3 regions of the Desulfallas thermosapovorans DSM 6562 genome follow, and region 3 is predicted to be linked to each of the others. Evidence: riboswitches for the same ligand, from Rfam matches in the RefSeq annotation. Region 3 holds a riboswitch; each other region holds the start of a gene.
The links. Region 3 has a riboswitch for cyclic di-GMP ahead of LX24_RS02040 (ArsB/NhaD family transporter). Riboswitches for the same ligand answer to the same signal wherever they lie in the genome.

Region 1 (3,287 bases), on a different contig from region 3:
CATTCCCACCCTGTATAAGCCGCTGCGCAGTGTGGATATACATACCAAACAACCCTTCGAAGCGTCAGTGGAACGCTCAGATACCTGTGCCGTGCCGGCGGCCTGTGTGGTGGGCGAGGCTGTGACGGCCTGGGAACTGGCGGCGGTGGTGTTGGAGAAATTCGGCGGAGATACGATGGGGGAAATTAAAGAGAGAGTGGCCCTGTATCGCGATTATGCAAAAAGTTTCTAGAAAAGGATTACAAATGAAAAAAAATATTATTTTAATTGGCTTTATGGGTACCGGTAAATCATCACTGGGCAGGCACCTGGCCAGGCGCCTGGGCTATAAATTTGTCGATACCGACAGTGCCATTGAAGAGATTACAGGTAAAACTGTGGAGCAAATTTTTCGCAAGGATGGGGAAATCAGGTTTCGCTCGGAAGAAAAACTACTGGTGCGCAAGCTTTCCCGCCGGGCGGGGCTGGTAGTGGCCACGGGCGGCGGTACGGTGCTGGACCGGGAGAACGTGGAGATACTACGGCAAAACGGCGTGCTGATTTGTTTAACAGCTGCACCCGAGGTTATTTTTCAGCGGGTGAAAAATAAAAAGCGCCGCCCGCTGCTGAGCCGGGGCGATCTTTGGGAAAACATTGTCAGGTTACTACATGAGCGGGCCGGTGCCTATGAAGTGGCCGAGTTTACGGTGGATACCGGCGAGCTTGGTTTTGATGAAGTGCTGCATCAAATAATAAATTATTTACAGCAAAAGGAATATATATCATGAAGAATGTACGTATAAACTTGGGCCGGCGTTCCTACCGTATTGCCATCGGCAGCGGATTGCTGGACCGCATTGGTGATATGCTGGCCGAACTGCCTGTGGGCCGCAAAGTGCTCCTGGTTACCAACACTACGGTGGGTGCCATATACGCCGGGCGGGTGACCGGCAGTCTGGCTCAGGCGGGCCTGGAAGTCTTTCAGGTGGCCATACCCGACGGGGAGCAGTACAAAACGCTGTCCAGTGCTGAACTGCTTTACGACCGTGCCTTTACCGCCGGCCTGGACCGGCGCTCGGCAGTGGTGGCGCTGGGCGGCGGGGTGGTGGGCGACCTGGCCGGGTTTGTGGCCGCCACCTACATGCGGGGCGTGCCCTTTGTGCAGGTGCCCACCACATTGCTGGCCCAGGTGGACAGCAGCGTAGGGGGCAAAGTGGCGGTAAACCATCCCCGGGGTAAGAACATTATCGGTGCCTTTTACCAGCCCGCGCTGGTGGTTTCGGATACAGCCGCGCTGGATACCCTCCCCCGGCGGGAATTGCGGTCGGGGTTGGCCGAGGTGATCAAATACGGCATTATTGGTGATGCTTCATTTTTCACCTGGCTGGAGGACAACATACACCAGGTGCTGGCGCTGGAACCCGGAGCGCTTGCCCATGTCATTGAACAGTCCTGTATCAATAAAGCCCGGGTGGTGGAACAGGATGAAACCGAACAGGGTACCCGGGCCATATTGAACCTCGGGCACACCGTGGGGCATGCCATCGAAGCCCTGGCGGGTTATGGCCGCTACAGCCACGGTGAAGCCGTGGCCATGGGCACTGCGGTGGCAATACACCTGGGGATGGATCTGGGCATGTTATCACGGGAAGCGGCCCGCAGAATTAAAAACCTGCTGCACAAAGCCGGCCTGCCCACCACTGTACCGCCTGGTCTGGCTACACGGGATATTATCACGGCCATGTACGGTGACAAGAAAACAGTTGGCGGTGCCATAACATTCATCATACCGGTGGACACGGGCCGGGCTGTTATCCACCGCCGCACATCCGAAGAGCGCATCCGCCAGGCTATTGCCGCGGCCCGGGCACAATAAACATTAACCTTATTTGGTAAGAAATATCATTTAATATATTTGCTCGAATATATTGTTTTTTAATGTAAATTTTTTTATAATCTGAGATATATATTAACAATTTGTCCAAAAGAGTACACTAAAGCATGAAAAAGGCAAGTACTTCGAAAGAAGTATACGCAAAGCCACGGGCCTAAAGTGTATCCATTACACAATGGCGGCCGGGCAGCCATGTGCGGAATCGATTCGATTCACGCTTTTTTTTACCGTTTTAGGAGAACACCTCATTACATTAAATGCCGTGCAGAGGTAGGGCGGTATGAAGGCAAAAGACAATTATCTCGGCAACTGGTTGGTTAAAGAAAAGGTAATCACCGAAGCCCAGCTGGCCGAGGCGCTGGAAGTGCAAAAAAAAGAAAAGGGTTTTCTGGGTAAAACCCTGGTGCGGTTGGGTTTTTGTAACGAAGACGATATAGCCAGGGTTATTGCCCGGCGTTCCGGGGTACCCTTTATATCGCTGGAAAACACCACCATTGACAGCGCTGCCGTGGCCACCTTACCGGTGGAAGCATTAAAACGCTACAGGGCACTGCCCATCAGCTTCAGCGATAACAAACTGGTGGTGGCCATGCAGCATCCCAATAACATCATGGCCATTGACGATATACGTATTCTCACCGGCTTTGATATTAAAGTGGTGGTGGCCCCGGATACCGAACTGGACGCCATGATTGAAAAGTACAGCCGGGCCAATATGGAATTTGAGCAGGTTAAGGATGATATCCAGGCCGAAGAGCAAATCACCATTGAATCCGAAGATGCGGCGAACAAACCGGCGGTACAATTGGCCAATATGATCATAACCCAGGCGGTGGGTGCCAAGGCCAGTGACGTGCATATAGAATTGTACGAAAGTCACCTGCGGGTGCGGTTCCGTATCGACGGTGTGCTGCATGATACCATGCAATTGCCCCGGACAATGCACGGCCCGCTGGTGTCAAGGTTTAAGATCATGGCTAATATGAACATTGCCGAGCGCCGGCTGCCCCAGGACGGCCGCATGTCCCTCAAAATTGAAGGCCAAACCATTGATGTGCGGGTGGCCTCACTGCCCGCCAGTTACGGCGAGCGGTTGACCCTGCGGCTGCTGAACCGCTCATCCCGTATTATCACCCTCAGTGAACTGGGCATCACCCCCGGTGTGTTGAGTAAATACCGGGAAGCCATCAGCCGGCCCCATGGCTGCATTTTGGTCACCGGCCCCACGGGTAGCGGTAAAAGCACAACGCTTTATGCCAGCCTAGCTACCCTTGATAAAACAACGAAAAATATCATTACCGTGGAAGACCCGGTGGAATACCGCATGGATGGCATCAACCAGGTGCAGATCAATGTCCGGGCCGGCCTTACCTTTGCATCGGGCTTGCGCTCCATACTGCGCAGTGACCCGGAT
Region 2 (3,287 bases), on a different contig from region 3:
CATGATCTGTATGTTTCCACCGGCCCTTACCGATACTCCATTGCAAACATCACCATAGACTTCAATATTGCCGCGAAAATTCTGGTTTCCGGTAGATAAATCAATATCACCATAATGTCTTAAATAAGGTTCTACGTAAAATAGCCGTACCTGGCCAATCCTTTTAACCATGGGGCGTCCGGACATATTGGCAAAGACCATGTTTCCCTCTACTCTTACACCCTTTCCAGCCCGCACAACCAGCTTCTTGGGTTCTTTCGGTAAAACTATGTCTCCAAATACCGATATTCCCGGCTGTCCCACCTTCCCCTCGCGTTTTACTGCAAGTAAGTTACCGGCATCCACCGAAGGTATAGACTTTTGATTGAAAAAATCAATTTTTTCATTATTCGAATACTGGTGTTTGATTACTTTCTCATGAAAAAGTACATCAACCACATCATCCTTAGAATCAGTGGGCGGGACACCGCTGGCAATAATATATTTACCATCTCGGGGGTTAGCTAAAAACTGCTGTATGGCCGGGTAGTCTACACCGTATTTTATCCCTGCATCTTCAATTCTGGTTAATATTTCATCCATACCAACGGGGCAATATTTTTTGGTAGTGGTAGTAGTTTTTAATTCTATATGCTGTTTAGGGGGTTGATCTATAAGTTTATACCTTGTTTCAACCTGTAATTGGACTGACATATATGCTATTAACCCATCTTTGGATATATCTATGGTTAGATGGAATGGTTTCTTCTTAACATGTAAATCAACATAAATATAATCGTGTTCGGATACCGCTGTTTTGCCATTAACCCTTTGGTGATTGACAAATAAATCCACGCCTTTTGTTGGTATAATACACGGTAAAACATTGATTCCGGGTAATCCCTCTACATAGATTTCGTTATCCTTTATCCATACTTTACCGGGGAGGAGCTGTGTATGTTCCGACGGTTTAAAGCAGGTGTTATAATCCGTCATGACATGTGCAGACATTTTGCTGTCTTTATCGCTACTGAGAATTCTATCTATTTCTTGATATAAATTGTTTTCTTCTGTAAATTGATCATTATTTTTTTCGCCGTTATGATTCTTTTTTAAAATTTGATCTATTATTTTTGATAGTATTTTTTCAGAGGCCAATACGAATCACTCCAAACATCAAATTGCCTATAAAGGTTTCCAAAAACTCATTACAGATAAAAACCATAGGTTAATCCATGATCAACCTATGGTTACTAAAATAACTTTAACTATATTTAAGCAACCTGGCAATCATAGCTTCAGTAAGCCTTAGACCCATGGCTTTGTGCCCCAGCCTTTCAACTGGTTTACCCGTTTTTTTATTTTTTCATTATGAAGAAAATGTTCTATCACAATTCTTACCATTAATACATAACATAAACTTGTCTACTAATTCCGGGTCGAACTGTATCCCTGCGCATTTTTTCAACTCCTTTAAGGCTTCCCCCTGGGTCATCGCTTTGCGGTAGGGGCGGTCACTGGTCATGGCATCAAAGGCGTCAGCAATGGCCAGTATGCGACATTCCAGCGGTATTTCCTCCCCTTTAAGGCCCAGAGGATAACCATTACCGTTCCACCATTCGTGATGTTTAAGTATCCAATCCGCAATATGATTTAAATCAGGAGCAGATTGTGCTATACGGTAACCGATCTCACAGTGCCTCTGCATCTCAGTATATTCTTCGGGTGTCAGCGGACCTTCCTTAAGGAGTATCCGATCCGGTATCCCCACTTTTCCTATATCATGAAACTGGGCTAAAAGCCGCAGGCTGGTGATTTTGTGTTCCGGTAAACCGATTTCTACAGCCAGGCGTGATACAAATGTTTGCAGCCGGTCCGCATGCCCCTCGGTGATATAGTCCCTGGCTTCAAGTGCTTTCATAAGTGCGTTGACAATGGCACTGCGGGAACTTTGGCTGTGGTATAGTTTTTGCCTGTACATGTTGTTATCTGCTTCTTTGAAAAGATCGTTCAAGTTTAATTCCGCTTCATGGCTTATCGCAAACCCCATTGACATGCTTAAATGACGTTCTTGATTATACTTATTGTGTTTTTCAATGGCTTTTTCTATCCTTGAAATGGTATTTTTTATGTTTTGTTCCGTACAATGGGGCAATAATACGGCGAACTCGTCACCACCGATTCTGGCTATAATATCCTCCTTGCGAAAAGAATTTTTCAGCACGCCGGCGGCAGATTTAAGAATTTTATCGCCGGCTTTATGTCCCAACGTATCATTAAAAAGTTTTAGACCGTCCACATCACACAATATAATACCCACCGGGGAAATTTTTTCTTTTTCAAGGCGCTGCATTTCTTGTTCGAAATAGCTGCGGTTGTATAAGCCGGTTAGGGCATCATGCAAGCTAACGTATGCAAGCTTCCTTTCATTTTCTTTGCGGGTAGTGATATTCAACATAGAGGCTACGCTTTGATTTGTTTCCGGAATCATGTCAACGCTCATTAAAATATCCTTGACCATGCCATACCTGTTAACAAACTTAAATTCATAATTGTTGGGTGCCGAACCAGGGTCAACTCTTCGCATTATATGGTATTTATACATCCTCTGTAAATCGTCCGGCTTAACAAAATCCATCCATTTTTTGGTGCCTTCCAGTTCCGCTTTGGAATAACCGGAAAGTTTTTCAAATTCCTTATTGGCCAGTGATATTGTACCGTCCCCTTCAATAATTATTTTGGCACTGGCCGTCGTTTCAAAAATAGCCCGGTACATGTTTTCAGACTTGCAAAGGGCTTCCTCTGCCAGTTTGCGTTCTGTTATGTCTCGAATAATGCTCAATAGCACCTGTTCACTCCCTATAACCACACCCCTGGAACTGACTTCAACGGCGAAAACGCTTCCATCTTTGCGCTTGTGCTGGGTTTCAAATAATATTCCGGATGTTCTCGCCTTCTCCATTTGACTGTTTATTAGAGATACGTTTTGGTCGGCGCGCAAGTCGTAAATGCTTGTATGCAGCAGTTCTTCTTTTGTATAACCGTAAGCTTGGACAGCGGCTTCGTTGGCTTCGATTATAAGCCCGTCAGTTCGGACAAACAGGATAATATCCCTGGCGGATTGGAATAATATTTGATATTTCTTCAATAATTTTTCATTTTGTTTTTGTTTGGTAACGTCTCTAAAAACCAGAATAGCACCCACGATCTTGCCGGTGTTATCTTTAATCGGCGCAGCACTGTCGGCAATAGGTGTACGTGTTCCGCTCCGGGCGATTAATGCCGTGTGGTTCGCTAAAGCCATAATT
Region 3 (3,287 bases):
CACCACATTGGCCGAGGCACCGATAATGGTACCATTACCCCCCAGGCAAGCCCCCAGCGACAAAGACCACCACAGGAAATTCAAATCGCTGATACCGCCCAGACGACCCATATCCTGGATTAATGGAATCATAGTGGCCACAAAGGGGATGTTATCCACAAAGGCCGAGGCAATGGCCGACAGCCACAAAATTAATAAACCGGCGGGCAACAATTCCCCACCTGTCACTTCCAGGGCAAAACTGGCAATGGCTTCAATAACCCCCACTTCTTCCAATGCACCCACCACGACAAACAGCCCGATAAAGAAGAATATAACTGGCCATTCAACAGCCTGGAAGGCATGTTCGGGGTCCATACGGGTCACCAAAAGCAGCAAAGCCGCACCGGTCAATGCAATTACCGAACTCTCCAAATGCACGAACTGGTGCAGTACAAAACCAGTGATCGTTATACCCAGTACAGTTAAACATTTCTTGAGCAGGACATGGTCCTTGATCTCGGCGTTTTCGTCCATAGCCATGATATTATTCATTAACTCCGGCCTCGTTGCCAATTGTTTACTGTATATCAATTTTAGTAAAAATATGGTTACAACATAGATTACCACCACCACAGGAGTTAAATTAATTATAAAGTCCATAAAACCAAGATGGGTGGCGCTGCCGATCATTATATTGGGAGGATCACCGATTAGAGTGGCGGTACCACCGATATTGGAAGCCATGATTTCCACAATCAGGTAAGGTATCACGTTAACTTGCAGTTGCCGGGCTATAGCAAAGGTCACCGGCACAATGAGCAGTACGGTGGTCACGTTGTCCAGTAAAGCGGATAGCACAGCGGTAATCAGAGCCAGGGAGGCCATAATCCGTACCGGTTCACCTTTGGCTCCCCTGGCGGCCTTGATGGCCAGGAATTCAAATACCCCGGTTTGCCTGGTGATGCCGACAATAATCATCATACCTATCAAAAGGCCGATGGTATTAAAGTCTACATAATGGACAGCGGCCTCTTCGCTGACAATACCCGCTAGAATAACCAGCGCCGCGCCGCAAAAGGCAGCTACAGCCCGGTGAATCTTTTCCGATACGATAAAGGCATATGTGATCAGGAAAACCGCTGTTGCAAATATAACCTGGTTATCTGCTTGCATAATCATCTCCCTCTATGACGGTATAGTGCTAGTAGTGACCAATTAATATAACAACAATACAACGCACCGGTTGGGTACAGGGGTACTATTGGAACACTATCAAAATCCTTTCATACCGGTCACCTCCCTCAATGCATAAAAGTAAAAAAAACAGGGGAGGTGGTCAAATAAAAATAAACTGACCACCCCCCCCAGCAGTCGAAACCGTTACAGCCTGGCAATCATAGGTATGTTAGTGATACCCTTAGACCCATAGCTTTAGCGTCCCTGGCTTTAACCAGGTTTGCCTAACCCGTGGAGAGTACTTATATCTAATTATTCCGTAAAGTAGTATATTCAAAATAATTATATAGTATATTTATTGACCGGGCAACCTCAATAACGGCCGTATAGCTCAATGGGCTCCCTGAAACAGACCGTTGCTCCCAATATCAGGCCTCTATGACTTTGTGATTTATTTTTCACTTACGTATGGCTATGCGCTCCACCGGTTTTGTGATGACAACTTTTATCACCAAGCTGCTTATTATTAGCGGTGCAGGATGCCACAGCATCACCAACTATTACTCTAAGCAAGTTGGGCCGGTCATACTCATTTTTACCGGCCCCGTAACCAACCCGGTCAATGGTCATGGCAGGCAGCCCCACCCGCCCCTCGGACAGCGTGGCCACCAGCGCGGCCCCGGTGGGGGTCACTGTTTCCATACGCACACCGGCATCATATACCGGCACACGGGCCCCCGTTAAAATTTCCAGCGTGGCCGGGGCGGGTGCCGGTATGATACCGTGCTGGCAGTGTATAAAGCCGGATCCCAGGGGCAGCGGTGATACAAATACTGCCTCGACCTCCAACAGGTGCAGTCCCAGCACCGTCCCCACCACATCGACAATGGCATCCACCGCACCCACCTCGTGAAAGTGAATTTTCTCAGGGGTGGTTCCGTGCACCCTGGCCTCGGCCCGGGCCAGGGTTTGAAATACCTGTTTGCTTTTATTCTTTACATTTTCCGGCAGTTCACTGGCAGCAATAATTTGTTCAATATCGGGCAGGTAACGTAAATGCTGTCCCCGGGTGGAGGTCTCCACCAGTATATTCTCGGCTGCAATACCTGCCCGGTGCACCTGTTCCCGGCGCAGCTCATAACCATCCAGCGCAAGCCCCGCCAATCCCTGGCACAGCCGGTCAAAATTTACCCCGGCGCCCACCAGTGCCCCCAGGCACATATCACCGCTAACACCGGAAAAACAATCAAAATACACTGTTTTCATTGTAAAAACCCCCCACATAAAGCCTTTCCCCGGCAACCCATTGTTTATAATAAAATTAGTTTGTACGGAAAACGAATTAAATCTAAAAAATACTATAACATTTTTCCAGCGGTTTATGAAAAATTTTCACACCGGTGGTCCAAAATAAACTATTCCCGCCAACTTGACAATCCCATTGGCACATTATACTATTTATTAGTTAAGATATATCTTTAAGTCACAGGAGCACCTCGTTTGTTGGGGTTTCACCTGTGCCACAATGGGGTATGCTAAATCCTTGAAGTTGCTCCTACAACTTCAAGGATTTTTAATTACCACTGCCTGACTCACAATTTTATAACTTTGCAACCTGTAAGTAAGAACTTGTTTGAAAAGTAGGCTTTAGTGCCAGGTGTTGAAAAATTTAATCTTTCAACACCTGGCACCGCGGGAGCACCGCAAAAGCCGGCCAGCGCGAAAGATTATAAGTGGCTCCCCCGGGCGAACTTTTCGAAAAGTCTCGGTAATATGAAACGATATTTTATATTATGACCCTGATTTCTAATATAACGCTAGGACGGTGTGCAAATGCAGTTTATTGATTTGACCCATACCATCGCGCCGGGCATGCCCGTATACCCGGGCACCGAACCACCCCGGATAACCGGGGCCTGCAGTATTGCCAAAGACGGTTTCAGGGAAAAGACATTGTTCATGTATTCTCACACCGGCACCCATATTGACGCCCCGGCCCACATACTGGAAGACGGCGCCACCCTGGACAGCCTGCCGGCGGCACATTTTTACGGCAGAGCCACCGTTCTGGATGTATCTCGACTTCCGGGACCGGAAATAACAAGGGAGTTAATCAGCCTCCCCCCCCG

Region 1: it holds a riboswitch for cyclic di-GMP, as region 3 does, so the genes downstream of both, LX24_RS08895 (GspE/PulE family protein) here and LX24_RS02040 (ArsB/NhaD family transporter) in region 3, are expected to answer to the same signal.
Region 2: it holds a riboswitch for cyclic di-GMP, as region 3 does, so the genes downstream of both, LX24_RS12165 (DUF342 domain-containing protein) here and LX24_RS02040 (ArsB/NhaD family transporter) in region 3, are expected to answer to the same signal.

What each region holds. Positions count from the first base shown of each region.
Region 1 is NZ_VNHM01000009.1:17,864-21,150, reverse strand. It holds gene aroC (chorismate synthase) at 1-232, shown strand, start outside; gene LX24_RS08905 (shikimate kinase) at 246-767, shown strand; gene aroB (3-dehydroquinate synthase) at 764-1,855, shown strand; cyclic di-GMP riboswitch class I at 1,979-2,068, shown strand; gene LX24_RS08895 (GspE/PulE family protein) at 2,154-3,287, shown strand, end outside.
Region 2 is NZ_VNHM01000015.1:66,847-70,133, forward strand. It holds gene LX24_RS12165 (DUF342 domain-containing protein) at 1-1,137, opposite strand, end outside; cyclic di-GMP riboswitch class I at 1,254-1,340, opposite strand; gene LX24_RS12170 (PAS domain S-box protein) at 1,349-3,287, opposite strand, start outside.
Region 3 is NZ_VNHM01000002.1:49,342-52,628, reverse strand. It holds gene LX24_RS02040 (ArsB/NhaD family transporter) at 1-1,155, opposite strand, end outside; cyclic di-GMP riboswitch class I at 1,361-1,453, opposite strand; gene larC (nickel pincer cofactor biosynthesis protein LarC) at 1,621-2,424, opposite strand; gene LX24_RS02030 (cyclase family protein) at 2,992-3,287, shown strand, end outside.